3 regions of the Allobosea sp. 2KB_26 genome follow, and region 3 is predicted to be linked to each of the others. Evidence: riboswitches for the same ligand, from Rfam matches in the RefSeq annotation. Region 3 holds a riboswitch; each other region holds the start of a gene.
What was found. Region 3 has a riboswitch for thiamine pyrophosphate ahead of thiB (thiamine ABC transporter substrate binding subunit). Riboswitches for the same ligand answer to the same signal wherever they lie in the genome.
Positions count from the first base shown of each region.

Region 1 (9,544 bases), on a different contig from region 3:
GCGCCTGGCCGAATGAAGCGGCCGGTCCCGTGATGCGATCTTCGACGAGGAGTTGCTCGATCGCGGCTGCCGTGACGGGGGCGAGCAAATAGCCGTTGCGGTGATGCCCGGTCGCAACGAGCAGGCCCGATATCCCCGTCTCGCCAAGGATCGGCGCATCGTCGATGGAGGTCGGGCGAAAGCCGGACCAGATCGCCTCGACCGGCATTTCCTCGATCGAGGGCAGTGCGCGCCGGGCACCGTCGAGCAGGGCATAGACGCCGCCAGCAGTCACGCTGTCGTCGAAGCCGCGTTCTTCCATGGTGGCGCCGACCAGGAGAGTGCCGTCGCTCTTGGGGGCGAGATGCACTTGCTCGGTCCAGACGACGCGCGCGAGCGTACCGGTCCCGGGCGTGCTGCGGAGCGCGAGCGACTGGCCCTTGAGCGGGCGGACGGGGATGTCGAGCCCCTGAAATCGGGTCCAGGCGCCGGCAGCCGCAATCACGACCGGGGCCTTGCAGAGTCCGCGCGGCGTCGAGACGCCGAGAACGCGGCCCCCGGCCAGCTCCGGCTCGGCCTCGCAGGCTTCGACCAGGTGCGCTCCGGCCGCGAGACAGGCGCGTCGCAGCGCCGCCATGACGCGCGGCGGATCGACCTGATGGTCGGCGGGGCAGAGAATGCCGGCAACGACCGAGGGCCTCAGCCCGGGTTCGCGTTCGCGGCATTGCGCCCCGCTAAGCCATGCCGCCTCGACCTCGGCGCGCCGTTGCAGGTCATGGCGGAAACGCAGGCGCTCGACCTCTTCACGCCCCAGCGCGACCAGCAGGACACCGTCCCGGCGATAGTCGATGCCGAGCCCGCCATCGGCTTCGAGCTCGCGTGCAAAAACCGGCCAGAGCCGCTGGCTTTCGAGCGCCAGCGGCAGATGGTCCTCGCCGCCCGGCTCCAGCTCGGCGGCCGCGGCCAGCATGCCGGTCGCGGCAAGGCTTGCTCCCTGTCCGATCGTGCCACGCTCGAAAACCGTCACATCAAACCCGCGCCGGGCCAACCGCCAGCCGATGGACAAACCGATCAGGCCACCGCCAATGATGGCGATATCGGTGGAGGACGGCACCTCGCAGGCGACGGGCCCAGGATCGTCGCCAGATCGGCGAAGGGTGGTGTGTGGCGGGCCGCGCATGGCAAACTCCTCGCCCAGCTCGGGTAAGGAGATCTGGCAGCCCTTCGGCTGCCGGCAAGTGCCTCGACGCTCCATCCCTCCGCCGGTATGAGCCGGATCAGGTTCGAAGGATTTCCGCGCGCCTTTCCGGGGAACACCCGGTCTGCCAGCGGTTTCTCAGCCCCTTGCCGGGGATCTCCCTGGAATGCGCGCAGTCTGGAGCCGGGGCAGCAGCGAGGTCAAGAGCCAACCCGACACAAATGTCGGGAGGACCCAGGCTGGAGGGCCACGGGCCGGAATCTTCGCGGGGCCATCGAAGCCTCTCGACTTGACGCTCGTGCGCCGACGGGAGGCCGGTTATCGTCCGTAGGCCTGCGCGATCTGGCCGACCAGCGTCGCCCAGGGCATGTCGAGCGCGCCATAGACGGCCCCGGCTTGCGGGTGAGTATTGTCCTTCAGGATCTCGACCATCAGGGTCGCATAGTCGGACACGACCACGCCGGCCTGGACCATCCGCAGCAGCCCGGCCTGCCGCTTCGTCTCGCTGAACGTGCCCGACGCGTCGACAGCGACATAGGATTCATAGCCCTTGCCGATCGCCGTCATGGCGGGGAACGCAGCGCACACCTCCAGCGAGATGCCGGCGAAGATCAGCTTCCTGCGCCCCGTCGCTTCGATCGCGGCTGCAACCTTCGGGTCGTCCCAGGCATTGACCGAGGCCCGGTCCAGGATCGTGACGCCGGGCAGCGCCGCGACGAGTTCGGGAAAGGTCGGTCCCCACATGCTATCGCGCGCCGTCGTCGTCACCACGATCGGCAATTTCAGCAATTGGGCGGCCTTGGCGAGCGCGACGACATTGTGCTTGAGCTCGCCGGTGGAATAATCCCGCACACCGCTCATCAGCCCGACCTGATGGTCGACGAGAATGAGCGCGGCATTGTCGGAGGTCAGCGGGGCATAAGGTTTGGCGGGCGCGTTCATCGGTCGCTCCTCATCAAGGGCGGGTGATGCAACGACTATGGCCGCCAGCCATATGGAACAGTAGCCTCGCCTTTGAAACGCCGGCGTTCTATATCTGGAACGATGACCGACGCTGTCGACCTCTCCGGCATGGCTCTCTTCGTCAGGATCGTCGAATCCGGCTCCTTGAGCGCCGCCGGCCGCCTGCTTGGCCTGCCCAAGGCGACGGTCAGCCGCCAGCTCGCGCTGCTGGAGCAGCGCATGGGCGCGCCCCTGCTGCTGCGCTCGACACGGGCGCTCAGCCTGACCGACACGGGCCGGCGCTATTTCGAGCGCGTTCGGCCGATCGTGCGCGATGCGGAGCTCGCCCAGGTCGAGACGCTCGCCGAGCATGCAAGCCCGAGCGGGACGCTGAAGATCTCAGCCCCCGTCGCTTATGGCCAGCATGTGCTGGCGCCAAAGCTTTTCACGTTTCAGCAGCTTTATCCGGCGGTCCGCCTCGACCTGCGCCTGGGCGACGAGCTCGTGAACATCGTGGCCGGCGGCTTCGACCTTGCGATCCGGCTCGGCCGGCTCGACGACAGCGACCTGCGCGGCCGGCTGCTCGAACGCATCGACATGTGGCTGGTCGCCTCGCCGGATTATCTCGCGCGTGCCGGGACACCGCGGGCGGTGGCGGAGCTTGCGAACCATCGCGGCATCCTGACCCGCAGCGATCTCGACCAGTGGACGGTCGATAACCAGTCGATCCGCGTCCGCTGGCATATCAGCACCGGCAACATGTCCGTCACCTGCCATGCGGCGTGTGCCGGCCTGGGTATCGCCCTCGTGCCCGGTTTTCTGGCGGATGCCCCGATCGCAGCCGGAAGCCTCACTCGCATCCTGCCCGAACATCCCATGGACCAGCTCGAAGTGACGGCGTTGCAGGCGCGCTCGGTGACACCATCGATCGCCGTCAAGGCGCTGCTGAAGCACCTCGCCTGACCCTATTCACCCGCTCTCCGCTTCCGCTGCCGGCACGCGCGGCCAGTCGGGCAACTTCACGAGGGAGCGCTCCGCCCGCCGCGCCAACAGCCTGCATTGTCCGTAGCGCCCAAGCAGGCGCGACGGCGGAACGTTCCGGACCATGAGCCGTTGGACCTCTACCGTCGCGACAAGAAGGCGGTTCAGGAGAAGCCCAGTGCCTACAGACGCGGAAAAGCCGGTTGTTCTCATCGTCGAGGACGAACCGATCATCAGGATGTATGCGGCCTTGCTCGTCGAGGAGGCCGGGTACCTCGCCGTCGAGGCAGCGACCGCCGACGAGGCCCTGGCCATTCTGGAGCAACGCGACGATGTCCGCATCCTCTTCACCGATGTCGAGATGCCGGGTTCGCTGAACGGCCTGCAACTGGTCGAGGTCGTGCGCGAGAAATGGCCGCCGATCGGGTTGATGGTGACCTCGGGCCATGTCCGGGTCGACCCGCAGAAATTGCCCGAGCGCGCCCGGTTTTTTCGAAAACCCTATTCCGAGAGCGAGATCATCAGGACGCTGAAATCCTTGCCGGCCAGCGCCTAGGCGCGCCTGACCGACCAGGCGCGAAGGAAACGGCCGGTTCCCGCGCCGGGGCGGGATCGGGACAGTGCCCAGGAAACGGGCTTGAAACGGCCTTCCGCGCACGACCGAGGGGTTTGCATCCTTCGTGACGGCGCAGACCGGACATCGAGAAATCTGCTGCTATTCGCCCGCGCGCAAGCCGATGAGGCACTGCGCGCAACTCGTAAATCAGCCGGAGAACTGGTAGGATCGCAGGCGGGCGACGCTTTCCGATTGCTGGGCGGACACAGGCATGCGGAAATTCGACTACTACGACACCGTGCTGGTACCGTGGTATTCAGAAGATGACTTTCCTGCCTTGCTGGACATGGCCGGGAAGGACCCGAGGATCCCCCGCTCCTATTCCGAATGGAAGCGCCAGGTCGCTGCCGCGACGGAGCTGCTTCTGGCCAAGGGCAAGACCGTCCAGATCATCACCGTTCGCCCCGCCGAGTATCTGGAGTGGCTGCAAAGCACCCATCGCAGCAACACGGTTGCGGCCCGCCTGCGCTATCTGAAATGGCTGGCCACGCAAAACGGCCAGAGAGCGGCCGTCCTTCCCTTGCCGGCAAGGGTGCTGTCCGACGCAGGCGGCGAGAGCTAGCCGCACAGGGTTCGCCCCTGCCAGGTCACAAGGGGCCTGCCCCCAATCATGCGGTCCCGCCTGGCAGCGAGCGCCTTTGGCGCCCCCATAGGAAACAGGCAATGGCGGCTGCTTGCACCACGGAGGCGACCGCAAACAGCGCGGCTCCATCGAAACTCGACAATCCGGTTGGCGACATCGTCCGCAGAGCGCCGAACACGGCCGGCGCAAAGGAATAACTCGCCTGTCCGATGGCAACGATCAGTGGAACGACGCGGGCAACGTCTGCCTTGCCGAATTCGACCTGTGCGATGAGCGGCGGCAGGGATGTGGCATTGCCAATCCCTGCACCGAACAGAATGACGCCCATGATCATCAGCGTTGCGTTGGCATCGCCCGCGATCAGGAGGGTCAATGACCCCGCGATCTGGACCGCATAGCTCGCGCAGGCGACGAGACGACGGTCCGCTGAGGCAGGCATGACAAGGCCGACCACCGTCCTGCCTGCGATCGCGGCGATCGTTGCGCCCCCCAGGGCCAACCCGGCATTTTGAGGCCCGATGGCGGGGACGAGCAGGGAGAACAGATGGGCGAGAAGGCCGATCTGGGCGAACAGACCCAGCGCCATCCCTGCCGCCAGCGTCAGGAAACGACGCTCCCGCCACAGCGAGCCCTTTGGCATGGCCGCCACAGCCGAAGCGCTGACCGCGGCCGGAACTGGGCCTGGCCGAATGCCGTCAGGGAACTGGTTCAGTCGCTCGGGGGTCTTTGAGAACACAAGAATCGACAGGACAAGAATAGCGGCGACCATCGTCACGCCAACCACGATCGCCGCCTTGAGAAAACCGATGGCGAGGATGAGAGCGACCCACAGAGGTGAGAAAATCACGCCGCCGATACTGGCTCCGTTATAGGCCATCGAGAGAGCCGCAGGGCGGGACCTCACGAACCAGGGGGAGATGATCGCGTTGACGGCTGCGGCGCCCATCGCAACCCAGCCCACGCCACTCAACAGAGCCGCGCAGAAGAGTTGCCACGGCTCGCTGGCCATCGCCCAGCCGACGACCCCGGTCGCAAGCAAGGCCGCCCCGAGAGCCGTCACCATGGGAACACCCAGGCTTCGATAGAGGCGCGGCAGATTGGCGATGACGATCGCCCCGACCAGAAAGTGCAGGGTGACAGCCGCAGAGACCAAGGCCACCGACCAGCCGGTCCGTTCGACCACGGTTTGCAGGTAGATCGGCGGCCCGTAGAAACCGACGCCCCACCCGAATACCGCCAGAACAAAGGTCGCAGCGACGATATGCCAGCCGAAGAACGGCGGCTTCGCTGAAAGAGAGGACATGATGAAGCTCCTGACGCGGCTCAGGCGCTTATGGCAGCATCGGGCGGATAAATGCTTCGGTCCCGGCCGTAGCATTCCCAAAAAACGCCTCGGCCATGCTCCGCCGGGGAGCCACGGAGGCCGGACCATTCGGCAGCCCTGGCGCTATGCGCGAAGATGGGGAACCTCCCCGACCCGGCTCAGGTCTTGCCTTCGACCCAGCGCCCGATCATCTGGTACTGGACCTTCGCCTGCTGGTACTCCCTGTAGAAGCTGAGCAGGTCGCGCAAGGGGTTCGAAAGGCGCTCCAGGCCCGACATGAAGGCGACGACGGTGCCGATCGTGGTCCGTCCGTGGATCACCATCCAGCCGCCGACGACGAGAACCATCAGCGGTCCGATCGCGTTTGCGATGTTGAGCAAGGTCTTGAGGCCGTATTTCAGGAAGTAGAACCGGATGCGATTGCGGAAGATCGCACGGATGGTGGCGGATTCCCTCGCCGTTTCCCTGGAGTGGCTGCCGGTCTGGGCGACGGTTTCATCACCGAGCTTGCGCACCAGGCTGACCTGCCTTTCGACCAGGACGTTGAGGTCGGCCTGCATATAGAGCGCGAGGAAGATCTGCGGCAGCAGGAAGACCAGGCTGATCAGCGCAATCAGCGGCTGGATATAGAGCATATAGGCCATGATCACGCAGAGAAACGTCAGATTGACGACGAATTCCGAGATACCGACCCCGACGAAGCCGCCAACACCGTCGATCTCCCGGCCGATGACATTGACCGTCTGTCCGCTGGTGTGTTCGTCCGGCGAGACGCGCTCGGATGCAACGATCGTCAAACGGTCGCGCGAGTTCTTCACGACGCTTTCGCTGACCCAGCCCTGATAGACGAGAAGCGCATATTTCAACGCGGCCTGGATCAGGACGATCGCGAGATAGGCTGCCCCCATCAGAAGCAGGGTCCGGACGTCCCTGTCGGCGATCGCGACGTCGACGATCCTCCTCTGCAGATCGATCGGCGCGAAATTCAGCAAGGCCACCGCTATCGCGATCAGCCCGACATAGAACTGGTGGACGCCGCTTGCGCGCCAGACGAAGCGGCTCAGCGTCTGGTCGGACGCGATCGCCGGAGCCGACGCCTCGCTCGGCCTGATCCGCCTGAGAAGGGGGAGAAAGATGCTGCTCACGGGGGACCTTGTCGACGCCTGGACGACAGGGAACGAACGGCCTGGCAGACATGTTCCGGCGTTGGGCCTCGCCCCATCATGCGCTTGCCTGAACGGAGACACGCCAGACCAGGCAGGTAGCTTCCACTTTCTCGCTATGATTTTGACCGCAACTTTTGCCGAGTTCGAGGCAGAGCTCATAAAAATGCGAACCCGCGCGGGTATGGCCATGGCGGGCGCTAAAGGGAGAGCTGCGCGGCACCGAGCCGACATTCTCCGGGCGCGGCCGCGGCCCGTGCCGGCGACCGCCGTTGATCGCTGCCCTCCGGCGATCAACGTCACGCGCGCCCGGTTGGCAATGTTCGGGCAATCCGCGTGTTCTGATTAATGAGACCGGCGCACGCATGGGGCGATGGACGGACCAGTCCGTCACCGTGCGTCGAAACCGGCCGCCAATACCTTGTTCCCGCCCCTCGCCTCCTCAGCGGCGAGGGGTTGTGTTTCAGTACGACCGTTCGTATATAAATTATCGCGATGAGGGCAAGCCGGTTTCCCGCCTTCGCCAGGGAACGCCATGGGCAGACACAGAAAGCACGATCCGGAGGAGGTCCTGAACGCGGCGGAGCGGGTGGTCCTCAGCCGCGGCGCGGCCGGCCTCTCGATCGATGCCGTCGCCAAGGAGGCAGGCATCGCAAAATCCAGCGTCCTCTACGACTACAAGTCGAAGGGCGCCGTGCTGGAGGCGCTGATCGGGCGGATCATCAAGGCCGACGAGAAGAAGGTTGCCGCCGCGGTGGCGGCAGCCGTTGCCACCCCAAATCCCGAACTGTTCGGCAGGATCGAGGCCACCGCCGCCGGCCAGCCTTCCGCGGACGAACGCGCCATTGCGATGGCGGTCAGCGCGGCGGCCTCCCACGAGGACGCGTTTCAGCGCAGCATGCGCGATTGGCTCGCCCGCGACCTCGACGCGATCCAGGCCGGGACCGAAAAGCCCTTCGCGTCCCTGATGGCCTATCTCGCCCTCTTCGGGCTCTCGTCCATCGAATATCAGGGGTTCCGCGAGTTCGAGCCTTCCGAACGCGCCGCCATCCTGAACGGCATCAAAAGCATCTTCGAACGCATCTCCGAGAATCCGGCTTCCCCATGAATTCCCAATCTGCCTCTGCCCCTTCCCGCCTGTCGAAGGTCGGGGAGCAATCCCTTTTGCGCCGGTTTGGCGCCGTCGCGGTCATCCTGTCCATGACGGTGGCGGCAGCGAACGCCCAGGACCCGTCCCGGATGCCGCCGCCTGCCGTCGCCGTCCTTCAGGTCGAGCCGCGCGCCGTTCCGGTCGTGCGCGACCTGCCCGGCCGCATTGCCGCGACGCGTGTCGCGGAGGTCCGCGCCCGGGTCTCGGGCATCCTGCTGGAGCGCGTCTTCCAGCAAGGCACGCTCGTCAGGCAGGGGGATGTGCTCTACCGGATCGACCCCAAGCTTTTCGAGGTCAGGGTCGCGAGCGCGCAGGCCGCCCTGCAGAAGGCCAAGGCCGGCAAGGCCAATTCCGAACAGCAACTCGCGCGCCAGAAGACGCTGCGCGAGCGCGAGGTGGCGAGCGGGATCAATTTCGAGAACGCGGAACTGGCGCTCGCCCAGGCCAACGCGGATGTCGGGCTGGCCGAAGCCGCGCTGGCGGAGGCGAAGATCAACCTGGATTACACTGAGGTTCGGGCCCCGATCACCGGCATCATCGGGGCAGCCCTGGTCACGGAGGGAGCGCTCGTCACCGCCGACGCCCCCCAACACCTGGCCTTGATCCAGCAGATCGACCCGGTCTACGCGGATTTCACGCAGTCGGCTCAGGAGCTTCTGGCGCTGAAACGCTCGGTCGATGCCGGCAAGCTCGCTAGCCCTGAGCCGGGCAAGGCCCGTGTCGAGCTGGTCTTCGACGACGGCGCCACCTATGCGCAGGCCGGTTCGCTCCTGTTTGCCAGTGCCAGCGTCGATGCGACGACCGGTCAGGTGACGCTGCGTGCCGAGTTCCCGAATGCGAAGGGCGACCTGCTGCCCGGCATGTATGTTCGTGTCCGCCTCGAGCAGGCGGTCCGGGAGGGCGCGATCACCGTGCCGCAGCGCGCCATCGTCCGCACGCAGGAGGGGCGAGCCCAGATCTACGTGATCACGCCTGACAATACTGCCGAGGCGCGTGACGTCGAGCTTGGCGAGGCCATCGGCTCCGACTGGCTCGTCCTGTCCGGTCTCAAGGCCGGCGAAAAGGTCGCGGTTGACGGCGTCCAGAAACTCCAGCCTGGCGCAAAACTGGCGCCGGAGCCCTGGTCGCCTGCGACCGATGCTGATGGCTCGAAGAGCCGATAGGTCCTGACATGGCACAGTTTTTCATCAGGCGGCCGATCCTCGCCTGGGTCTTCGCGCTGTTCATCTGCATTGCCGGCGCGCTGGCCCTGCCCTTCCTGCCGATCGCGCAGTACCCCAAGGTCGCGCCGCCGCAGCTGACGATCTCGACCGCCTACCCCGGCGCCTCGCCCCAGGAGATCTACCAGGGCGTGACCCGCCTGATCGAGGAAGAGCTGAACGGCGTCGCCGGGCTGCTCTATTTCGAGTCGACCTCGGACAACTCCGGCTCGGTCTCGATCAACGCGACCTTCCAGCCCGGCACGGATATCGATCAGGCGTCGGTCAAGGTCCAGAACGCGATCAAGCGGGTCGAATCCCGGCTGCCGCGGGCGGTCACCACGCAGGGCGTTTCCGTCGAGGAGGCATCCGCGGGCTTCCTGATGATCGTCTCGCTGACCTCGCTGGA
Region 1 covers NZ_JBFRHE010000013.1:61,694-71,237, forward strand. Annotated here, with positions in the region: gene thiO (glycine oxidase ThiO) at 1-1,159, opposite strand, end outside; TPP riboswitch at 1,217-1,349, opposite strand; gene AB4099_RS26855 (isochorismatase family protein) at 1,496-2,119, opposite strand; gene AB4099_RS26860 (LysR family transcriptional regulator) at 2,222-3,082, shown strand; gene AB4099_RS26865 (response regulator) at 3,279-3,656, shown strand; gene AB4099_RS26870 (hypothetical protein) at 3,928-4,278, shown strand; gene AB4099_RS26875 (MFS transporter) at 4,325-5,602, opposite strand; gene AB4099_RS26880 (ABC transporter transmembrane domain-containing protein) at 5,782-6,768, opposite strand; gene AB4099_RS26885 (TetR/AcrR family transcriptional regulator) at 7,322-7,894, shown strand; gene AB4099_RS26890 (efflux RND transporter periplasmic adaptor subunit) at 7,987-9,099, shown strand; gene AB4099_RS26895 (multidrug efflux RND transporter permease subunit) at 9,108-9,544, shown strand, end outside.
Region 1: it holds a riboswitch for thiamine pyrophosphate, as region 3 does, so the genes downstream of both, thiO (glycine oxidase ThiO) here and thiB (thiamine ABC transporter substrate binding subunit) in region 3, are expected to answer to the same signal.

Region 2 (9,544 bases), on a different contig from region 3:
CGGGTGAAGGGGATGATCGCGACGACGAGAATGATGAAGGGCGTCGAGCGCGTGGCGTTGACGAGCACGCCGAGCACGGCGTTGACGGCGGGCGCGGCGAAAAGCTCACCACGTTTGCTGGTTGCCAGGAAGACGCCGAGGGGCAGGCCGATCAGCGTACCGATCCCAGCTGCGACCGCGACCATGAGCAGCGTGTCGGCGGTCGCCTGGGCGATGAGGCGGATGAGTTCAGGAGACATGGCCGATAACCTCCGCCTTGAGTTCGAGGCTCTTCAGGGCGCCGAGCACGGCAGCGAGTTCCGGCTCATGGGCCGTGACCGAGACGAGCAGGCTGCCAAAGGGCTGGCCCGCGATGGCATCGATCCGTCCGGCCAGGATGTTGACATCGACGCCGACGATCGAGCTCAGCCGGCTGATCACCGGGGCTGTCGCATTCTCACCGATGAAGGTGATGCGCAGCAGGGCGCTGTCGCCTGGACGTGCCTCCGACCTGACGCGGCCGGCGAGTTGGGCGGGAAGTTCGACACCGGTCACCGTCTCGACGAAACGCGCGGTGGTCGGGTGCTTGGGCTGGGTGAAGACGGTAAAGGTCTCGCCTTCCTCGACGATCCGCCCGCCCTCGATCACCGCCACGCGGTCGCAGATCTCCTTGATCACCGGAATTTCGTGGGTGATCAGCAGGATGGTGATGCCGAGCTCGCGGTTGACCCGCTTCAGCAGGCCGAGGATCGACTGTGTGGTCTCAGGGTCGAGCGCCGAGGTCGCCTCGTCGCAGAGCAGCACCTTGGGTTCGGTCGAGAGCGCGCGGGCGATACCGACGCGCTGCTTCTGGCCGCCGGAGAGTTCGGCCGGATAGCGCTCGCGCTTTTCGGACAGGCGGACCAGGTCGAGCAGCCGCGTGACCTGGCGTTCGATCTCGGCCCTTGGCGCGCCTGCAATTTCGAGCGGCAGCGCGACATTGTCGAAGACGGTGCGCGACGAGAGCAGGTTGAAGTGCTGGAAGATCATCCCGATCGTCCGCCGCCGCGCCCGCCAGCCGGCTTCGGTCAGGGCGGTGACATCCTCATCCTCGATCAGGATGCGGCCGGAACTCGCCCGCTCCAGACCGTTCACCAGCCGGATCAGCGTGGACTTGCCGGCGCCGGAGCGGCCGATCACGCCAAGGATTGCGCCCCGTGGTACGGTGAGATCGATGCCCGAGAGCGCGGTCACGGCGCCTTGCCCGGAGCGGCCGGAGAAGACCTTGCCGACATTCTCGAACCGGACCGTCGGTTCTGGACTGAAAACGGGGTTGGCACCGACGCTGAAGGCGTCGGGCTTCACGAGAGCGTTCATCATAACCTCAGAGGAGCGTGTGGCAGGACCAGTGCGAGATGCCGAGCTGTTCCAGCGTCACGTCGTGGATGGAGCGGCGTGTGTTCTCGTCTTCGTCCGCCCGCTCCTGGGTCGAAGATGGTGCGAGCACGGTGGGAAGGGCCCGGTCGAGCCAGTCCCGGAGCAATGCGCTCAGGGTCGTGATCAGCTGCATCGGCCTGCCCCCGCTACGACGCCAGCCGCAGCGCCGGGCGGCGCTGGGAGGCGGCGAGCTGCCGGGCCGCGGTTTCGGCAGCGTTTGGCGTTGCGAAACGGAGGCCCTCAAGTGCGCGAAAGGCGGACGAGGCGGAAATGAAGGTGAAGAAGCGTTCGTCGCTGCGGCGATTGACGAGCCCGGCCTGGGTCTCGCCGATTTCGATGATGAATGCTTGCTGGGTTTGCGACTGGGTCATGGCTTGCCTCCGCCGCATGGGCGGCGTTCGATTGGGCGGATCGGATTGGGAGAGGCCCCGGCGTCAGCCCGGGCCGTCTTTCAATGCAAGATCAGCATCGACAACAGCAGGCAGCCATCAGCATCGTGGCAGCGGACCGGCGCAAGGTCGAAACGGTCATGTTCATCTCCTCGTCACTGGAGCCCACGACCCGGTCGTGGCGCTTTAGCGTTTGGTGACGCGGCGCAAGCTGCACGCTCAAATCTCCGCGGCCGCCGAACCATGTCCAGCGACAGTGCCAATCTGGGTGAAATTGTCCTCTTTGTCAACCCGATCGTTCTTTTAAAGAAACGAATGAAAGGGAATGAATCTTTCGCGCACCGTTGCCGAGGGGGCAGAAATCTCTCCGCGATCGTCTCGCGGACCTCACCCTGCGACAGAGCGCGGCTTGACGGAGAGCAGGTGAGGAGGCCAAGTCGCGCCATGTCGGCCCTTGGTTCCCCGCTTGAGACGCTGCGCCGCTCCGTTCTCGGAGCCTGGCTAGCGGCTGTCTATGCGCTGGCCGTTCTGGCCGCGGGCCTGACACCGGCATCAGCCTTTGCGGCTCATCCAGCGCTGGCAGGTGCGGTTCTGTGTTCCGGGCAATCCGTCTCGGACACGTCCGAGGTTCCGGAGCCGGCGAATGGCGTCCAGCATTGCATCGGCTGCCCGATCAATCCTGCCCTTGCGATCCCTCCTGTGCCGCCACAGCCGGTGGGCGCGCGCCTTGCGGCCCCGCTGGAGCGCTCCGTCCCGATTCTGACGGATGCCACCCATGGCGCTGTCCTCGGTCTGCCGCAATCGCGAGCGCCGCCGATCGCATCCTGAACACGGTTTCGTCTCTCCCTCTCGTCTTGCGGCCAGCCCGACAGGCCGCCGCAAACCGGGATTTCCGGCCATTCGCGAATGGTCGCGACCTCTTTCAGGACCATGCTCATGAACAAGCCCGTTCACTACCTCGCCGCGGTCGCGCTCACACTGGCGAGCGCCGCCGCCTTCGCCCATGACTACAAGGCTGGCCCGCTGAAGATCGGCCATCCCTGGTCGCGCGCCACGCCGGCCGGTGCCAAGGTCGGTGGCGGCTACCTTTCGATCGAGAATACCGGTTCGACACCGGACCGGCTGATCGCGGTCTCTGCGGCCTTCGCCGGTCGCGGCGAGATCCATGAGATGGCGGTCACCAATGGCGTGATGACCATGCGCGAGCTTGAAAAGGGCATCGAAATCCCGGCCGGTGCCAAGGTCGAGCTGAAGCCCGGCGGCTTCCACATCATGTTCCAGGAGCTGAAGCAGCCGCTGAAGCAGGATGAGCGCGTCAAGGGCACGCTGACCTTCGAGAAGGCTGGTGTGGTTGAGGTCGAGTTCAAGGTCGAGGGGATCGGCGCCAAGGGCGCAGCCGCCGAGCACACGCACTGAGCGCTTGAAGACAAGGCGATGCCCCCCTCTCGTTGAGAGGGGGGCATCGCGATTCCTGCTTTCAGAATTTGGCGCGCGGGTCGTGCTTCGCCAGCCGCGCCAGCAGATAGTCCACTTCCGCCTTGGCCGCGGCGGTCAGACCGGCGCCCGGCTTGCGCTGGGCGTCGCTGGCCAGGATGCCGCGCTTCATCATCGTATATTTGCGGACGGCAAGGCCGACGCCCTGCTGCTGCTCGTAGCGCAGCAGCGGCAGATGCGCGTCGAAGATGTCATGCGCCGCGTCGCGCTTGCCCTCGCTGGAAAGGCGGACGACGTCGATCAGCAATTCCGGGAAGGCATAGCCGGTATTGGCACCGTCGGCACCGCGTTCCATCTCGAAATCGAGGAAGAGCCCGCCATTGCCGGTGAGGATCGCAATCTTGCGCAGGCTGCCTTCCGCCTGGAATTTGCGCAGCGTCGAGATCTTCTCGAGCCCAGGCCAGTCCTCGTGCTTCAGCATCACGCAGGACGGGTTGTCCTGGACGATGCGGCGGATCACGGCCGGCGTCATCACCACCGAGAGCGTCAGCGGGTAGTCCTGGATGACGAAAGGAATGTCGCTGCCGATCGCCTCGACAGCCTGCGCGTAATAGCCGACGATCTGGTCGTCGGTGCGAAGGCTCGGCGGCGGGGCGATCATCACGCCGCCGGCGCCGCGATCCATCACCTGCCGCGCCAGTGAACGCATCGCCGCAAAGCCCGGTGCCGAGACGCCGACGATGATCGGCTTGCCACCCATCTTCGCGACCGCGCGCTTGACGAGCCCGATGGACTCCTCCGGTTCGAGCTTCGGCGCCTCGCCCATGATGCCGAGCACGGTGATGCCGTCAGAGCCGATGCCGGCATAGAAATCGAAGAGCCGATCGGTGCTCGCCCAGTCGATGGCGCCATCGGGCGTGAAGGGGGTCGGCGCGATGGGATAGACACCGCGGGCGTCAGGGGTCAGCTGCATGATCAGTTTCCTTGAAGTCTCTTCAGGCGATCCGGGTGCGGACGCTGCCGACGCCGTCGATGGCGCCTTCCAGCACGTCGCCCTTGACGACGGCCGCGACGCCTTCCGGCGTTCCGGTGAAGATCAGGTCGCCGGGCGCCAGCGCGACGAGGCCGGAAAGATAGGCGATCGTCTCCGGCACGCTCCAGATCAGCTTGGCGAGATCGGAGGTCTGGCGCACGCGGCCATTGACCGTGAGCTCGATCTTGCCGGCGCTGGGATGGCCGCTCTGGCTCGCCGGCACGATCTCTCCGATCGGGGCCGACTGGTCGAAGCCCTTGCCCATGTCCCAGGGGCGGCCGGTCTTCTTGGCTTCGGCCTGCAGGTCGCGACGGGTCATGTCGAGCCCGGCCGCATAGCCATAGACATGCGAGAGCGCCTCGGACACCGGGATGTCGCGCCCACCGGTGCCGATCGCGACGACCAGCTCCATTTCGTGATGCAGGTCTTTGGTCTTGCTGGGATAGGGCATGTCGGTGCCGTTGATCACCAGCGCGTCCGCCGGCTTGGTGAAGAAGAACGGCTCCTCGCGGTCGGGATCGCCCCCCATCTCGCGGGTATGTTCGGCATAGTTGCGCCCGACGCAGAAGATGCGGCGCACGGGGAAGAGCCCGCCGCCCGCTACCGGAACCGCGCTGATGGCGGGCGGTTCGATCACATAATTCGTCATGACGCAGCGCTCCCTCGATGTTGTGCCGTTCATGGGCGAGCGATGGACGCGAAGCAAGGGGCGGGGCGCTCGTGGCGGGGCTGCGCGCCCGGCATTGCCGCGTGACGGTTCAGGCGGATGCGGGAGCTTCCGGCGGCGTCGGCAGCAGCCGCTCGAGCACCGCGCGCAGCGCGCGCGCGGCGGCCCCGACATCGTCCTGCACGAACAGTGCGCCGATCACGGCAATGCCGTCAGCCCCTGCCTCGATGACGGAGGCTGCATTCATGGCCGTGATGCCCGCGATGGCTCCGACCGGGAGTGGTCCCAATACGGCAGCAGCCTTGCGCCGGAGGGCCGTGAAGCCGTCGAGCCCGAGAGAGGAGCCTGCATTGTCCTTGTGCGAGGTCTGGAAGACACCGCCGATGCAGGCATAGTCGATCTTCGCTAGGGCCAGCGCGGAGAGTTCATCCTCATGCTTCAGCGTCGCGCCGATGATGGCGCGGGGCCCGAGCAGGCGGCGGGCATCGTTCGGCTTCATGTCGTCGGCGCCGAGATGGACGCCGTCGGCACCGGAAGCAAGTGCGACATCGACGCGGTCGTTGATCAGCAGCGGCACCCTTGTGCCGTGCAGGGCCGAGCGGATGGCCCGAGCCTCGCGCACCATCTCGCGCGTCGTCTCCGTCTTGGCGCGCAGCTGGATCAGGGTGGCGCCGCCATCGACCGCGGCACGCGCCAGGTCGGCCAGCGAGCGCCCGGCCGCGATCTGCGGATCGACAATGCCGTAAAGGCGGATATCAACGCTCACCCGTGCTCTCCCATGCGTTCGCGCAGCGTGGCTTCGTCCATTCCTGCCAGCGCGTCGATCAGGTGCACGGCGAAGCTGCCGGGCCCTTGCGATGTCTCTGCCGCAATCTCACCGGCGATGCCATAGGCGGTCAGCGCGGCGGCCGCCGCGATCGCCGGATCGCCCTCGACCGCGCAGCATGCCGCGATCAGGGCGCCCGCTGCGCAGCCGACCCCGGTGACCTTCGTCATCAGCGGATGGCCGTGGGAAATGGATAACGTCCCGCTCGCCCCCGCAATCCGGTCGACCTTGCCGGTGGTGACGAGCGTGAGGTTGCGCTCGCGCGCCGTCTCGAGATCGGCCGCGAGCGCGGCCATCTCGGTCGCGTTGCCGCGCACCACGATGTTCGGCAGGCGCAGCACCTCGCGCGCCACGTGCTGGCGCAGCGGCGAGAGCTCGACGAAGACCGGATCGAAGACGAGCGGCTTCCGTCGGTCGCGCGCAACCTCCAGCAACTTGGGGATGGCAAGTTCGCTCTCGGCATTGATCGTGCCGATATTGATCAGGATCGCGCCCGCGCCTTCGGCCATCGCCGCGACCTCGTCGACATGGATCGCCATGGACGGGATCGCGCCGAAGGCGAGCAGCATGTTCGCCGTGATGTTCTGCGCCACTGTATTGGTGAGGCACTGCACACGCGGGCGGCTCGTCGCCACCCGCGCCAGCACGCCCGCGACGACCGTCGCGTCGAGGCGGGCCGCGGTCATCGTCGCGCTCATTCGGCCGCCGGCAAATAGAGATTGCCGCCCTTGGCCAGGAATTCCTGCGATTTCTCCGCCATGCCTTCGAGCGCTGCGCGTTCGTTCTCACCCATCGCCAGCACTTCGGCGCGCAGATCCTGCGTGATCTTCATGGAGCAGAATTTCGGCCCGCACATCGAGCAGAAATGCGCGACCTTGTGAGCGTCCTTCGGCAGGGTCTCGTCATGGAAGGAGCGCGCGGTGTCGGGGTCGAGCGCCAGGTTGAACTGGTCTTCCCAGCGGAAGTCGAAGCGGGCACGCGAGACCGCGTCGTCGCGGATCTTGGCCGCCGGATGGCCCTTGGCGAGATCGGCGGCATGGGCCGCGATCCGATAGGTGATGACGCCGGTCTTGACGTCGTCGCGGTTGGGAAGGCCGAGATGCTCCTTGGGCGTGACATAGCAGAGCATGGCGCAGCCGAACCAGCCGATCATCGCCGCGCCGATGCCTGAGGTGATGTGGTCGTAACCCGGCGCGATGTCGGTGGTCAGCGGTCCCAGCGTGTAGAACGGCGCCTCGCCGCATTCGCGCAGCTGCTTGTCCATGTTCTCCTTGATCTTATGCATCGGCACGTGGCCGGGGCCCTCGATCATCACCTGGCAGCCCTTGTCCCAGGCGACCTTGGTGAGCTCGCCCAGCGTCTCCAGCTCGGCGAACTGGGCGCGGTCATTGGCGTCGGCGATCGAGCCCGGACGCAGGCCATCGCCGAGCGAGAAGGAGACGTCATATTTGCGCATGATCTCGCAAATCTCGTCGAAGCGCTCGTAGAGGAAGCTCTCCTTGTGGTGCGCGAGGCACCAGCGCGCCATGATCGAGCCGCCGCGCGAGACGATGCCCGTGACGCGGCTCGCGGTGAGCGGGACATAGGGCAGCCGCACGCCGGCGTGGATGGTGAAATAGTCGACGCCCTGCTCGGCCTGCTCGATCAGCGTGTCCTTGAAGACCTCCCAGTCGAGCTTGATCGGGTCGCCGCCGACCTTCTCCAGCGCCTGGTAGATCGGCACCGTACCGATCGGAACCGGCGAGTTGCGCAGGATCCAGGAGCGGATGTTGTGGATGTTGCGGCCGGTCGACAGGTCCATCACCGTGTCGGCGCCCCAGCGGATTGCCCAGACCAGCTTCTCGACCTCCTCGGCAGCGCCGGAGGTCACGGCCGAATTGCCGATATTGGCGTTGATCTTGACCAGGAAATTGCGGCCGATCGCCATCGGCTCCAGTTCGGGATGGTTGATATTGGCGGGAATGATGGCGCGGCCGCGCGCGATTTCCTCGCGCACGAATTCAGGGGTGACGAATTCCGGAACCGAGGCGCCGAAGCTCTGGCCATCGGCATGGCGCTCGCGGGCGCCTTCGAGCATCGCGGCGCGGCCGAGATTCTCGCGATGCGCGACATAGATCATCTCGGGCGTGATGATGCCGGCCTTGGCGAACTCGTACTGGGTCGCCATCTGGCCGGGCTTGGCCTCGAGGATCGGGCGGGCGGCCGGGCAGGCGGGAACGAGCTGTTCCGCCGAGATATGGCCGTTATCGGCGGCGGTGACGGCACGGCCGGGCACGGTCGTGAAGCCACGAGCATCGAGCCAGGCCCGGCGCGGCTGCGGCAGGCCGGCATTGAGATCGATCGTGACATCGCTCTCGGTGAACGGACCGGACGGATCGTAGATGCGGACCGGCGGCTCGGAATCGGTGGTGAGCTGTACTTCGCGGAAAGGCACCCGCATCTCGGGGTGGTCCGGCGGCGCGACATAGATCTTGCGCGAGCCGATGATCGGGCCGGTCGTTACGGTTTGAGGGGCCGCCTTGACGGTATTCTTCTGTGGCTTGGTATGGGCGTTCATGGGATCTCCTCCTTGGTCCAAGGTTCAGGAGATCCGGGTTTAGAAGCGGTCCAGTCGCTGTCTGCGGGTACACGTGTGGCGCACGCCGCGTTCCAGTCCCTCCGCCGGTATGACCCGGATCAGGTTCGACGGGTTCGGCTTTGGACGCCATCTCAGCTCTTGCGAGCACCCCTCGGAACGAGGCGGAGGTTAGGGCCGGCGGCTCTTGAACGCAACCGGCAACGGGCCGGATGCGACCCGGCCATGCGGCGCCGGAATGCCGCCTTCAGGCGAGAATGTCGACGTTCTGGCCCTGGCCAGCGGCTAGAGTAGCCTTCTGGGTTTCGGCGCTCTGCTGCAGCATATCCACGAGCGCCTGGTCGGACGAGGCCTGCTGCTTCACCATCGCGGTCTGCAGGGTCTGGCGGGTCGAGGCTGCCTGGCTTGCGGCAAAGCTCTGGGCGATCGCGACGGATGTCTCACTCATCATCAACTCTCCTTACGGGAGGTCTTAAGCATGAGAGCTTGCTGATTCCTGAATCCCCCGAACCGGGGAGGCCGGCGCGACGGTCGCCCCCCGCGCCGGTTCGATCGGTTCACTGCGGCTGGTTCTGTCCGGCCAATAGCGGGGTGATGCGTCGGAGCGTGACGCGGCGGTTCTCGCGCGCGGCCTCCTGCGTCTGCACCTTGAGATACTGCTCGCCATAGCCCTGCGTCGTCAGGTTCTCCGGCGGCACCTGGAAATCGCGCGTCAGGATCTCGGCGACGGATTGGGCCCGGCGATCCGAGAGCGAGAGGTTGTCGACATCCGAGCCGACGGCGTCGGTATGGCCCTCGACCAGGAAGACCTCGTTCGGCGCGCGCTGCAGTGCCTGGCTGATCGAGGCGGCAATCACCGAGAGCCGCTGCGCCTGATTGGGCGTGACCTCCCAGGATCCGGTCTCGAATGTCACCGTGTCGATATCGACGCTGCGCATGCGGGCGCGCAGGTCCGGCGAATAGCGGACTTCGTCGAGCGTGTAGCGACGCGGGATCGCGGCGATCGGCGGGGCAGTGATCGTCTCGTAGATCAGGCGCTGATCGGCCTGCTCGGCATCGACGATATAGCGCTCGCGCGGGATCGGCAGCGGCGGCGGCGGCAGCACGACGACCTCATCCGAGAAGCGCATGTCCGGCCGATCGCGGCGGGTATTGTCGATCATCACGATCTCATCGCCGTCGCGCATGCGCCGGGTCCGGCGGATCAGGCGGCCGTCCTCGTCGG
Region 2 covers NZ_JBFRHE010000004.1:510,655-520,198, forward strand. Annotated here, with positions in the region: gene AB4099_RS15800 (methionine ABC transporter permease) at 1-239, opposite strand, end outside; gene AB4099_RS15805 (methionine ABC transporter ATP-binding protein) at 229-1,335, opposite strand; gene AB4099_RS15810 (hypothetical protein) at 1,343-1,528, opposite strand; gene AB4099_RS15815 (hypothetical protein) at 1,542-1,766, opposite strand; gene AB4099_RS15820 (hypothetical protein) at 2,229-2,612, shown strand; gene AB4099_RS15825 (copper chaperone PCu(A)C) at 2,721-3,200, shown strand; gene AB4099_RS15830 (dihydrodipicolinate synthase family protein) at 3,262-4,191, opposite strand; gene AB4099_RS15835 (fumarylacetoacetate hydrolase family protein) at 4,214-4,900, opposite strand; gene thiE (thiamine phosphate synthase) at 5,010-5,684, opposite strand; gene AB4099_RS15845 (hydroxyethylthiazole kinase) at 5,681-6,430, opposite strand; gene thiC (phosphomethylpyrimidine synthase ThiC) at 6,439-8,301, opposite strand; TPP riboswitch at 8,380-8,484, opposite strand; gene AB4099_RS15855 (hypothetical protein) at 8,567-8,767, opposite strand; partial or broken gene AB4099_RS15860 (OmpA family protein) at 8,877-9,544, opposite strand, start outside.
Region 2: it holds a riboswitch for thiamine pyrophosphate, as region 3 does, so the genes downstream of both, thiC (phosphomethylpyrimidine synthase ThiC) here and thiB (thiamine ABC transporter substrate binding subunit) in region 3, are expected to answer to the same signal.

Region 3 (9,544 bases):
CGAGAGGTCGCGCTTCTCGCCGGCGAGCAGCGCCACGATCCCGTCGATTGCCTCCTGCACGAACGGCGGAGGAGCGCCTTCGACAGCCTCCGGGTAGCGCCGGGCCAGCCGCTGGCGGGCTCGAGCTTCATCCTGCTCCGGCAGCTGTGCGCCGATCAGGTGCTCAGCCCTCCAGACCAGCGCGCAGGCGCCGATTGCCGTATCGAACAGGCAGAAACCCTGGCTCATCACGCCTCCCGACGGAAGCGGCGGCCTCAGACGTAGAGCCGCTCGCCTTCAAGCCCTTTGTACATTGCTGCGACCTGCTCGCCATAGCCGTTGAACAACAGTGTCGGCCGACGCTCGCGCGAGCCGAGAACCTGCTCGCTCGCCTGGCTCCAGCGCGGATGCGGCACCTCCGGGTTCACATTGGCCCAGAAGCCGTATTCCGACGCCTGCAGCGCCTCCCAGAAGGTCTTGGGCCGCTCGGCGACGAAACTGATGCGCGTGATCGACTTCACCGATTTGAAACCGTACTTCCACGGCGTGATCAGGCGGACCGGCGCACCATGCTGATTCGGCAGCGGCTTGCCGTAGATCCCCGTCACCATCAACGTCAGGTCGTTATTCGCCTCCGCCATGGTCAGCCCCTCGGTATAGGGCCAGGGATACCAGCGTTGCGTCTGCCCGGAGGCCACGCGCGGGTTCAGGAAGGTTTCAAACTTGATGTATTTGGCACTCGAGAGCGGTTTCGCCAGCGCCACCAGGGCCTTCAGCGGAAAACCGGTCCAGGGCACGGCCATAGCCCAGCTCTCGACGCAGCGGAAGCGATAGAGCCGCTCCTCGAACGGCATCTTGCGGACGAGATCGTCGAAACCGATCTCGAACGGCTTCTCGACCATGCCGTCGATCGCGATGTTCCAGGGCCGCGTCGGCAGCTTCTTTGCCGCACTGACGACGTCCTTGGACATGCCGAATTCGTAGAAATTATTGTAGTTCGCGGCCAGTTCCTCGTCGGTCACCGGCCGGTCGAGCGTGTAGCTCGCATTGCGCTTGGCAGGATAGAGATCGAGCGTCGGATCCGCGCCTTGCGCGGCTGCGATCTGAGGCAGCGCACTCCCGGCGATCAGCCCCGCACTCCCGCCGAGAAAGGCCCGGCGGTTCATGGCGATATGTTCGGGAGTGACCTGGCTCTCGGGCAATTCCCAGCCAGGGGGGCGTTTGATCAGCATCGACGGACATGCTCCGTTTCAGAGAGCGAAGCTTAGTCCACAGATGAGCATCAAGTGCAATTCACGAGCGGGAGAGGCGTAGGGTCCCTCACCGCATGGTCCCTTGGACGTCATCCCGGCCGAACCGAAGCGCAGGACCGGGATGACGTCGGAGTGCTGGGAGGGGTCGCGTCAGCCGCGCGCTTCCAGCGCCTTGACGATCGCATCGCCCATCTCGGCGGTCGAGACGGCATTGGCGCCCGGTGCGGCGATGTCCTTGGTGCGGGTGCCGGCGCCAAGCACATCGGCAATCGCGCCTTCCAGCCGGTCGGCCGCCTCGATCGCGCCGAAGGAGTAACGCAGCGCCATGGCAAATGAGCCAATCATCGCGATCGGGTTCGCCAGGCCCTTGCCGGCGATGTCGGGAGCCGAGCCGTGCACGGGCTCGTAGAGCGCCTTGCGCTTGCCGGTAGCCGGGTCTTCAGCACCGAGCGATGCGGAGGGCAGCATGCCGAGCGAGCCGGTCAGCATCGCCGCGACGTCGGAGAGAATATCGCCGAACAGGTTGTCGCAGACGATGACGTCATACTGCTTCGGCCAGCGCACGAGCTGCATGGCGCAATTGTCGGCGAGCACATGCTCGAGTTCGACATCCCGGTAGTCCTTGGCGTGCAGCGCCGTGACCGTCTGCTTCCAGAGCACGCCGGTCTTCATGACGTTGTGCTTTTCGGCCGAGGAGACCTTGTTGCGGCGGGTGCGCGCCAGCTCGAAGGCGACGCGCGCGATGCGTTCGATCTCGGGCGTGGTGTAGAGCTGGGTATCGACGCCGCGCTTGGAGCCGTCCTCCAGCGTGACGATTTCTTTCGGCTCGCCGAAATAGACGCCGCCGGTGAGCTCACGCACGATCAGGATGTCGAGCCCCTCGACTACTTCGGGCTTGAGCGAAGAGGCGGAAGCCAGCGCCGGATAGCAGATCGCGGGGCGCAGATTCGCAAACAGGCCAAGGTCCTTGCGCAGCCGCAGCAGGCCCGCCTCGGGACGGTGCTGGTAGGGTACATCCGCCCATTTCGGGCCGCCGACAGCGCCGAACAGCACCGCATCGGCGTCCTGGGCGAGCTTCATGTCGCCTTCCGAGATCGCCGCCTTATGTGCGTCATAGGCGGCGCCGCCGACAAGTCCGCGCTCGATGGCGAAGGAGGCGACGCCCTGCTTCTCGAACCAGCCGACGATCTTCTCGACCTGGCCGGTCACTTCGGGGCCGATGCCGTCGCCCGGCAGGAGGAGGAGCTTGTGGGTCGCCATGGTCGCCTCACGCGTTTGTCGGATGTTGCTGGGGCCAGCGCGGCCTTGCCGGGCTGATTAGGCGGGGAAAGGAAGTGACGCAAGCGCAGCCGCCGGGCAGCGCGCCTGCGCGACAAGCAGAAGCTGTGTGATCGGCGCCGGCACCGAACTGCTTCACTCCGGCCGGAGTGAAGCAGCGAGCAGGAATCCGTCGCAGAGCGTGGCGATGGTTTCGCGATCAGAGCCGCGAGCGCGGTGCCTTTGGCATCACCCAGCATCCCGACGGCAATGGCCCCTCCGTCCTCAGGCCTTCTTCTCCATGTTCCAGAAGAATTGCACCGGCGAGAGCACCATGCCGGTCAGGCTCTTGCGATAGGCCATTGGCTGTTGCACCAGCCCGGCCGGCGCATAGGGTACCGTCTCGAAGGCGCGCTTCTCGATCGAGGCGGCCAGTTCCTTCTGCCTGGCCACATCAGGCGTTGCTATCCACTGATCCCGCAGGCCTTCCAGCGTGGGATCCTCCGGCCAGCCGAACCAGGCGGCAGAGCCATTGCTGCGCAGCAGCGGATGCAGCGCAGGATTGAGCACGTCGGCGCCCGACCAGAGCGTATGGAACACCGACCAACCGCCCTGGTCCGGCAATCCGCGATTGGAGCGCCGGCCGATGAAGCTGGCCCAGTCGGTCGCGACCAGATCGACAGTCATGCCGAGCTTCTTCAAAAGCTCCTGCGTCACCAGGCACTGGTTATAGGCGATCGGCTGGTCTGCAGGCGCCAGCAGCAGCACCTTCTCGTTCTTGTAGCCGGCCTCCTGAAGCATGGCCTTGGCCCGCTCCAGATTGTTGCCGAGTGCCGCCTCACCGCCCGCTCCGGTCGACATCGGCGAGCCCGGCGTGAAGAAGGTCTTGCACTCCTTGTAGTAGTCCTTGCTGCCGACGACCGCCTCCATGTAGTCGGTCTGGTCGATTGCCATCATCACCGCCCGTCGAATGCCGGGATTGTTGAAGGGCGGCTGCAGATGGTTGAAACGCATCAGCAGGATCAGCCCGAGCGGCACGTTCTCGATCGCGATCTCGGGATTGCTCTTGAGCAGGGGCAGGAGATCGACCGGCGGCTGTTCATACCAATCGACCTCGCCCTGCATCAGCGCGCCGACTGCGGCCGAAACCTCGGTCAGCGGCAACCATTCGATGCGGTCGATCTTGGCGACCTTGCCGCCAGCGGCCCAGGATGGCGCCTCCTCTCGCGGCCTGTACTTGGCGAAGCGCTCATAGACCGCGTTCTGGCCCGGCACCCATTGCTTGTCCATGAAGCGCCAGGGTCCGGAGCCGATCGCCTCCGTGATGTTCTTGGTCGGCTCCATCATTGCCACGCGCTCGGGCATGATGAAGGGTACGTTCGAGGAGAGCTTGCCGAGTGCGTCCGGCAGCATCGGGAAGGGCTTCGTCAGGCGGATGGCGAAGGTGCGCTGATCGACGTCATCGTAACCCTCGACGAATGTCGCGAAGGTCTGCCCGAAGGCATCGCGCGCCGACCAGCGACTGATCGAAGCAATACAGTCCTGCGCCCTGACCGGCTGCTCGTCATGGAACATCAGTCCGTCGCGCAGATGGAAGGTCCAGCGCAGCCCGTCCGGCGCAGCCTCCCAGCTCTGGACCATCTGCGGCTGAATGCGGAACTGCGCGTCCGTCGCAAACAAGGTATCATATATCAGATAGCCGTGATTGCGGATGACGTAGCTCGTGGCGACGATCGGATCGAGCGAGGGCAACGGCGTCGACGGAATGAAGCGCAGCGTATTGGCGCGCGATTGCCCACGCGACGGAAATCCGACGAGACTGGAAGTGGTTAAGGCGGAACTTCCGGCCAGAATCTGACGGCGATTGAATCGCATGCGACATCCCCTTGCTCTTGAGCTTTCGCGCCAGGCGCGCCTGCCTTCTGTCAAGCAAGAGATATACCAGCATGGTCAGGCGACGACGCGCAATGCCCGTTGCGATGGATCGGCGGCATCAACTGGACTCGCCCGTGCCCGCTCGCTATTCCCTTGACCGTCTCAACGGGGTGCCCGGCGGTTTCGGGCTGAGAGGGAAGCGCAGGGCTTTCAACCCGTCGAACCTGATCCGGATCGTGCCGGCGGAGGGATTGAGCACCGGCGTCTCGCACCGGAGGTGGCCTCCCCTCTCGACCGTCAAGGGCCGCCGTCGAATGCATGCGGGGTGACGCCATGACCTTTCTGAACAGCCGGATGACCCGGATCGCCACCGCGCTCTCGGTGCTTCTGCTTACGACGCCGTCCATGGCGCAGGAGAAACCGGCGCTGACCGTCTACACCTATTCCTCCTTCACCGGGAAATATGGCCCCGGCGCCAAGGTGAAGGCGGCCTTCGAGGCGCAATGCAGTTGCACGCTGAACTGGGTCGCAAGCGACGATGCCGGCTCCCTCGTTGCGCGCCTGAAGCTGGAGGGTGAGACGACCAAGGCCGATGCCGTGCTCGGCCTCGACATGAACCTTGCGGCGGAAGCCAAGGCCACGGGCCTGTTCCAGCCCCATGGCCAGGATACTACAGCACTCACTTTGCCCATCGCCTGGACCGACGATACCTTCCTGCCCTTCGACTGGGGGCATCTCGCCTTCGTCTATGATTCAACCAAACTTGCCGCGCCGCCCACCAGCCTGAAGCAGCTTGTCGACGATCCGAATGGGCCGAAGCTGGTGCTGCAGGATCCGCGCACCAGCGCGCCCGGGCTTGGCTTCCTGCTCTGGATGCGAGCCGTTTATGGCGACGGCGCCGACGCCGCCTGGACCAGGCTCAAGCCCCGCATCGTTACCTTCACCAAGGGCTGGTCGGAGGCCTACGGGCTCTTCCTTAAGGGCGAGGCCGACATGGTGCTCTCCTACGCGACCTCGCCGGCCTATCACATCGGCGTGGAGAAGAAGACGCAGTACAAGGCCGCGCCCTTCAGCGAAGGCCACTATCTGCATATCGAACTCGCCGGCATGACGCGCACGACGCGGCAGCCCGAGCTCGCCAAACGCTTCCTCGCCTTCACGCTTTCGGACGCCTTCCAATTGCTGATCCCGGAAGGCAACTGGATGATGCCGGCGAAACAGGCGGCAGGTGGACTGCCGGCATCATTCGCCGATATCATCAAGCCGGAACGGACCTTGCTGTTCACGCCGGACGAGGTGCGCACGCAGCGCCGAAGCTTCATCGACGCCTGGCTCGCCGCAGCGAGCCGCTGAGGCCTTGTTCCGCCCGGCCACGCTCACTGCGCTTGCCATCCTTGCGCTCGCCGGCGCCTCGCTCGCCGGGCTGGCGGGAGCCGGGGGCAACGTCGCGGCCCTGTCGTCGCTCGGCCCCTATCTCGCTCGCCTCGTCGCAGGAGCGACCGTCCAGGCGGGCCTGTCGATGCTGCTCTCGATCCTGCTGGGCACGGCACTGGCGCTTGCCTTGCTGCGCCGCCGCTTCCCAGGCCGCAACCTCCTGCTCGCCGTGCTGACCGCCGCCGCCGTCGCACCGACGATCGTTATCGTCTTCGGCGTCATCGCGATCTATGGCCGTTCCGGGCTGCTCGGCGACCTGGCGCGTGCCGTTGGAGCTGAACCGCCGGCGATCTACGGGCTCCAGGGTATCCTGATCGCTCATGTGTTGATGAATATGCCGCTGGTGACGCGCACGCTGCTTCAGGCCTTCGGCCGCGAACCCGGCGAGCGGAGGCGCCTGGCCTCGGCGCTCGGCTTCTCCGCCGCCGATTGTTTCCGGCATCTCGACTGGCCCGTGATCCGGCGCGAGGCTCCGGCGCTTGCCACCTTCGTCTTCCTGCTCTGCTTCACGAGCTTTGCCGTCGTGCTCTCGCTCGGTGGCGGGCCTGCCAACGCCACGCTGGAAGTCGCGATCTACGAAGCGGTCCGTTTCGAGGCCGATTTCGCCCGCGCTGCCGCTCTCGCCGGCCTTCAGCTTGTGCTCTGCCTCGGACTTGCGACTGCGCTCGCCACACTCGCGCCGGCGGTCCACGACGAGGCAAGTGCCGAGCGCCATGCAGCCCGCCCCGATATCCTCGCCCCTTGCCTGCTCCGGCTGGACTGCCTTGTCCTCATTCTGGCGACAGCATGGATCGCACCGCCTCTCCTCAGCATCGCAAGCGGCGTCGCAGCCGTACCGACGCTCGCGACCGCCGAATTCGCATGGGCAGCCGCGACGAGCGCAGCCATCGCGCTTGGCGCAGGCCTCCTCGCCTGCCTGTTTGCCGTACTGCTCGCCAGCGCCGCGCGCGGACGCCGGCTACGCCCGAGACTTCCCGACCTTGCCGCCTTCACCATGCTTGGCCTGCCGCCCTTCGCCTTCGTGGCAGGACTCTACGTTTTGACACGCAACCTCGCCGATCCCGCGGCACTCGGACTGATGCTGGTACCGCTCGTCAACGCCCTGATGGCACTTCCCTACGCCTATCGACTGCTGGCGCCGCCACTGGCGACCAACGCAGAACGTCATGGCAGGCTGGCTGAGAGTCTCGGCATTGCCGGCTGGACCCGGCTGCGGCTCGTCGAATGGCCGGCCCTGCGCGCACCGCTGGCGGCCGCCTTCGCATTTGCCACGGCGCTCTCGCTTGGCGATTTCGGCGTCATTGCTCTGTTCGGCGGCGGCGAGCTCACCACCCTGCCCTATCTCCTGGCGAACCGCCTCGGCGCCTATCGCATGGATGAAGCGGGAGCACTCGCACTCGTGCTGGTGCTTTCGGCCGGGGGTCTCGCCTACCTGACCGAGCGCTGGAGTGCGCGTCATGCTTGAGCTGGCAGGCCTGTCCCTCGACTATCCCGGATTTGCGGCGCGCTACGACCTCGTCATTCCAGCAGGCGCGCTCTGCGCCGTCATCGGCCCGTCAGGTGGCGGCAAGACCACCCTGCTCCATGCCATCGCCGGCTTTGAACGGCCTACGGCGGGAACCCTCCGCTTCGCCGGCGCAGACCTGCTGCCTCTCACACCAGCCAGGCGACCAGTCTCGATCCTGTTCCAGGATCACAATCTCTTCCCCCATCTGACGGCAGCCGAAAACGTCGCGCTTGGACTGAAACCGTCACTGCGGCTCGACGCCTCCGAGCGCGAGCGCGTGGCAGCCGCACTGGCTGAGGTCGATCTCGCCGGCTTCGCAGCCCGTCGTCCGGCGGAACTCTCGGGCGGTCAGCGTCAGCGCGTCGCCCTCGCCCGCGCCCTCCTGCGCGGCAAACCGCTGATGCTGCTCGACGAACCCTTCGGCGCACTCGACCCCGGACTACGCCGCGAGATGATCGAGCGCGTCGATGCCCTGCGTCGCGAACACGGCCTCACCGTGCTGATGACACTCCACACGCCGGAAGAAGCGGCCAGCCATGCTGACCTCTTTGCGCTCGTAAGGGATGGCCACGTCGAAGCGTCTGGCCCGTGGGCACGCCTGACGGCATCGGACGGACCGGAGCCTGTCAGGCGCTTCCTGGGCATCTGAAGGGCCGCTCCGGCGCACGCATCGGCCCGAAAGATGGATTACGGGTTTCGGGCCAGCGCATCACGGACGGCTAGACATCGCACAGGATACGAGCCCCGGTCCGGTGACTTAACTGCGCAGCCGGGCCGTGATCTCGATCTCAACCTTCATCTCGGGCTTGAGCAGGCCGGAAACGACATAGATGCCGGCCGCCGGGCGGACCTGCCCGAAGATCTCACCGCAGACGGTGAGAACGGGTTCGCAATAGCTGCGATCGGTGACGAAATACTGTGCGCGCACGACGTTGGAGAGTGCAGATCCTGCTTCGGTGAGGACCGCGTCCAGCGTCCGGAAGATGTTGCGCGCCTGTTCCGCTGGATCCTCAGGCATCGTCATGGTGACATAGTCATAGCCCGTCGTGCCCGAGACGAAGACGAGGTCGCCATCGACCACCGCGCGCGAATAGCCGAAGGCGAGCTCGAACGGCGAACCAGTGGAGATCAGCCGTCGCTTTGGATCCAGCATCGTCATCCCCGTCCACCCTTGAGCGCGCGCAACACCTTGGCACCCGGCCGCCCGGTCTGCGGCATGCCGATCTGCGATTCGATTTCCTTGATGGCAGCCCTGGTCAGCGAACCGACGGCGCCGTCCGGCTCACCGACATTGTAACCCCGTGCGATCAGCAGGCGTTGCAATTCGCGACGCTGCTCGCGCGAGAGCGGCGGATCGTCGGTCGGCCAGTCGGCCTGGATGCCCGGCCGGCCGCGAATACGGTCCGAGAGCAGCGAGATGGCAAGTGCGTAGGAATCCGCACCGTTATAGCTGTAGGCCGCGTCATAGTTCTTGAAGACCAGGAAGGCCGGACCATTGCGGCCGGCCGGCATCAGCAACCCGGCATTGCCCGAGCCGGACAGCCCCGAGCCGTCATATCTAACGATCCCGCGCGCGGCCCAGGATGAGACCGGCTGTTTCGGGTTGCGCCCGGTCGGACCGGAATAGCCGTTGGGGACGCGGACCTCGTATCCCCAGGTCGCGCCGGTCACCCAGCCGGCCTTGGCCATGAAATTGGCGGTCGAATGCAGAGCGTCCGGAATGGAGTCGACGAGATCGCGCCGTCCGTCGCCATCGCCATCGACGGCAAGGCGCATATAGGTAGAGGGGATGAACTGGGTGTGGCCGAAGGCGCCGGCCCAGGACCCCATCAGGCGGTCGGCCCGGACATCGCCACGCTGGATGATCTGCAGGGTCGCGATCAGCTCGCCCTTGAAAAAGGCATTGCGACGCGGTGCGAGACAGGCGCCGGTCGAGAGCGCCTGGACGAGGGGCATCTTGCCGCGCGCCTTGCCGAAATCGCTCTCGACGCCCCAGACCGCGACAATGGTATGGCGGTCGACGCCAAAGCGCTGCTCGGCCGCCGCGAGGGTCGAGGCATGCTGGCGCAGCATGTTGCGCCCCTCCGCCACCTTCTCCTCATCGACCAGCGTGCCGAGATAATCCCAGATCGGAGTCTTGAACTCCGGCTGGTTGTTCATCGCCTCGATCACCTTCATGTCGGGCGTGACGCCTGCCATGGCCCGGTCGAAGGTGGCACCGGACACGCCTTTCGCTGCA
Region 3 covers NZ_JBFRHE010000001.1:463,423-472,966, forward strand. Annotated here, with positions in the region: gene AB4099_RS02245 (methylated-DNA--[protein]-cysteine S-methyltransferase) at 1-228, opposite strand, end outside; gene msrP (protein-methionine-sulfoxide reductase catalytic subunit MsrP) at 255-1,211, opposite strand; gene leuB (3-isopropylmalate dehydrogenase) at 1,383-2,492, opposite strand; gene AB4099_RS02260 (ABC transporter substrate-binding protein) at 2,775-4,364, opposite strand; TPP riboswitch at 4,521-4,632, shown strand; gene thiB (thiamine ABC transporter substrate binding subunit) at 4,698-5,717, shown strand; gene AB4099_RS02270 (ABC transporter permease family protein) at 5,722-7,263, shown strand; gene AB4099_RS02275 (thiamine ABC transporter ATP-binding protein) at 7,256-7,954, shown strand; gene AB4099_RS02280 (RidA family protein) at 8,063-8,458, opposite strand; gene AB4099_RS02285 (lytic murein transglycosylase) at 8,461-9,544, opposite strand, start outside.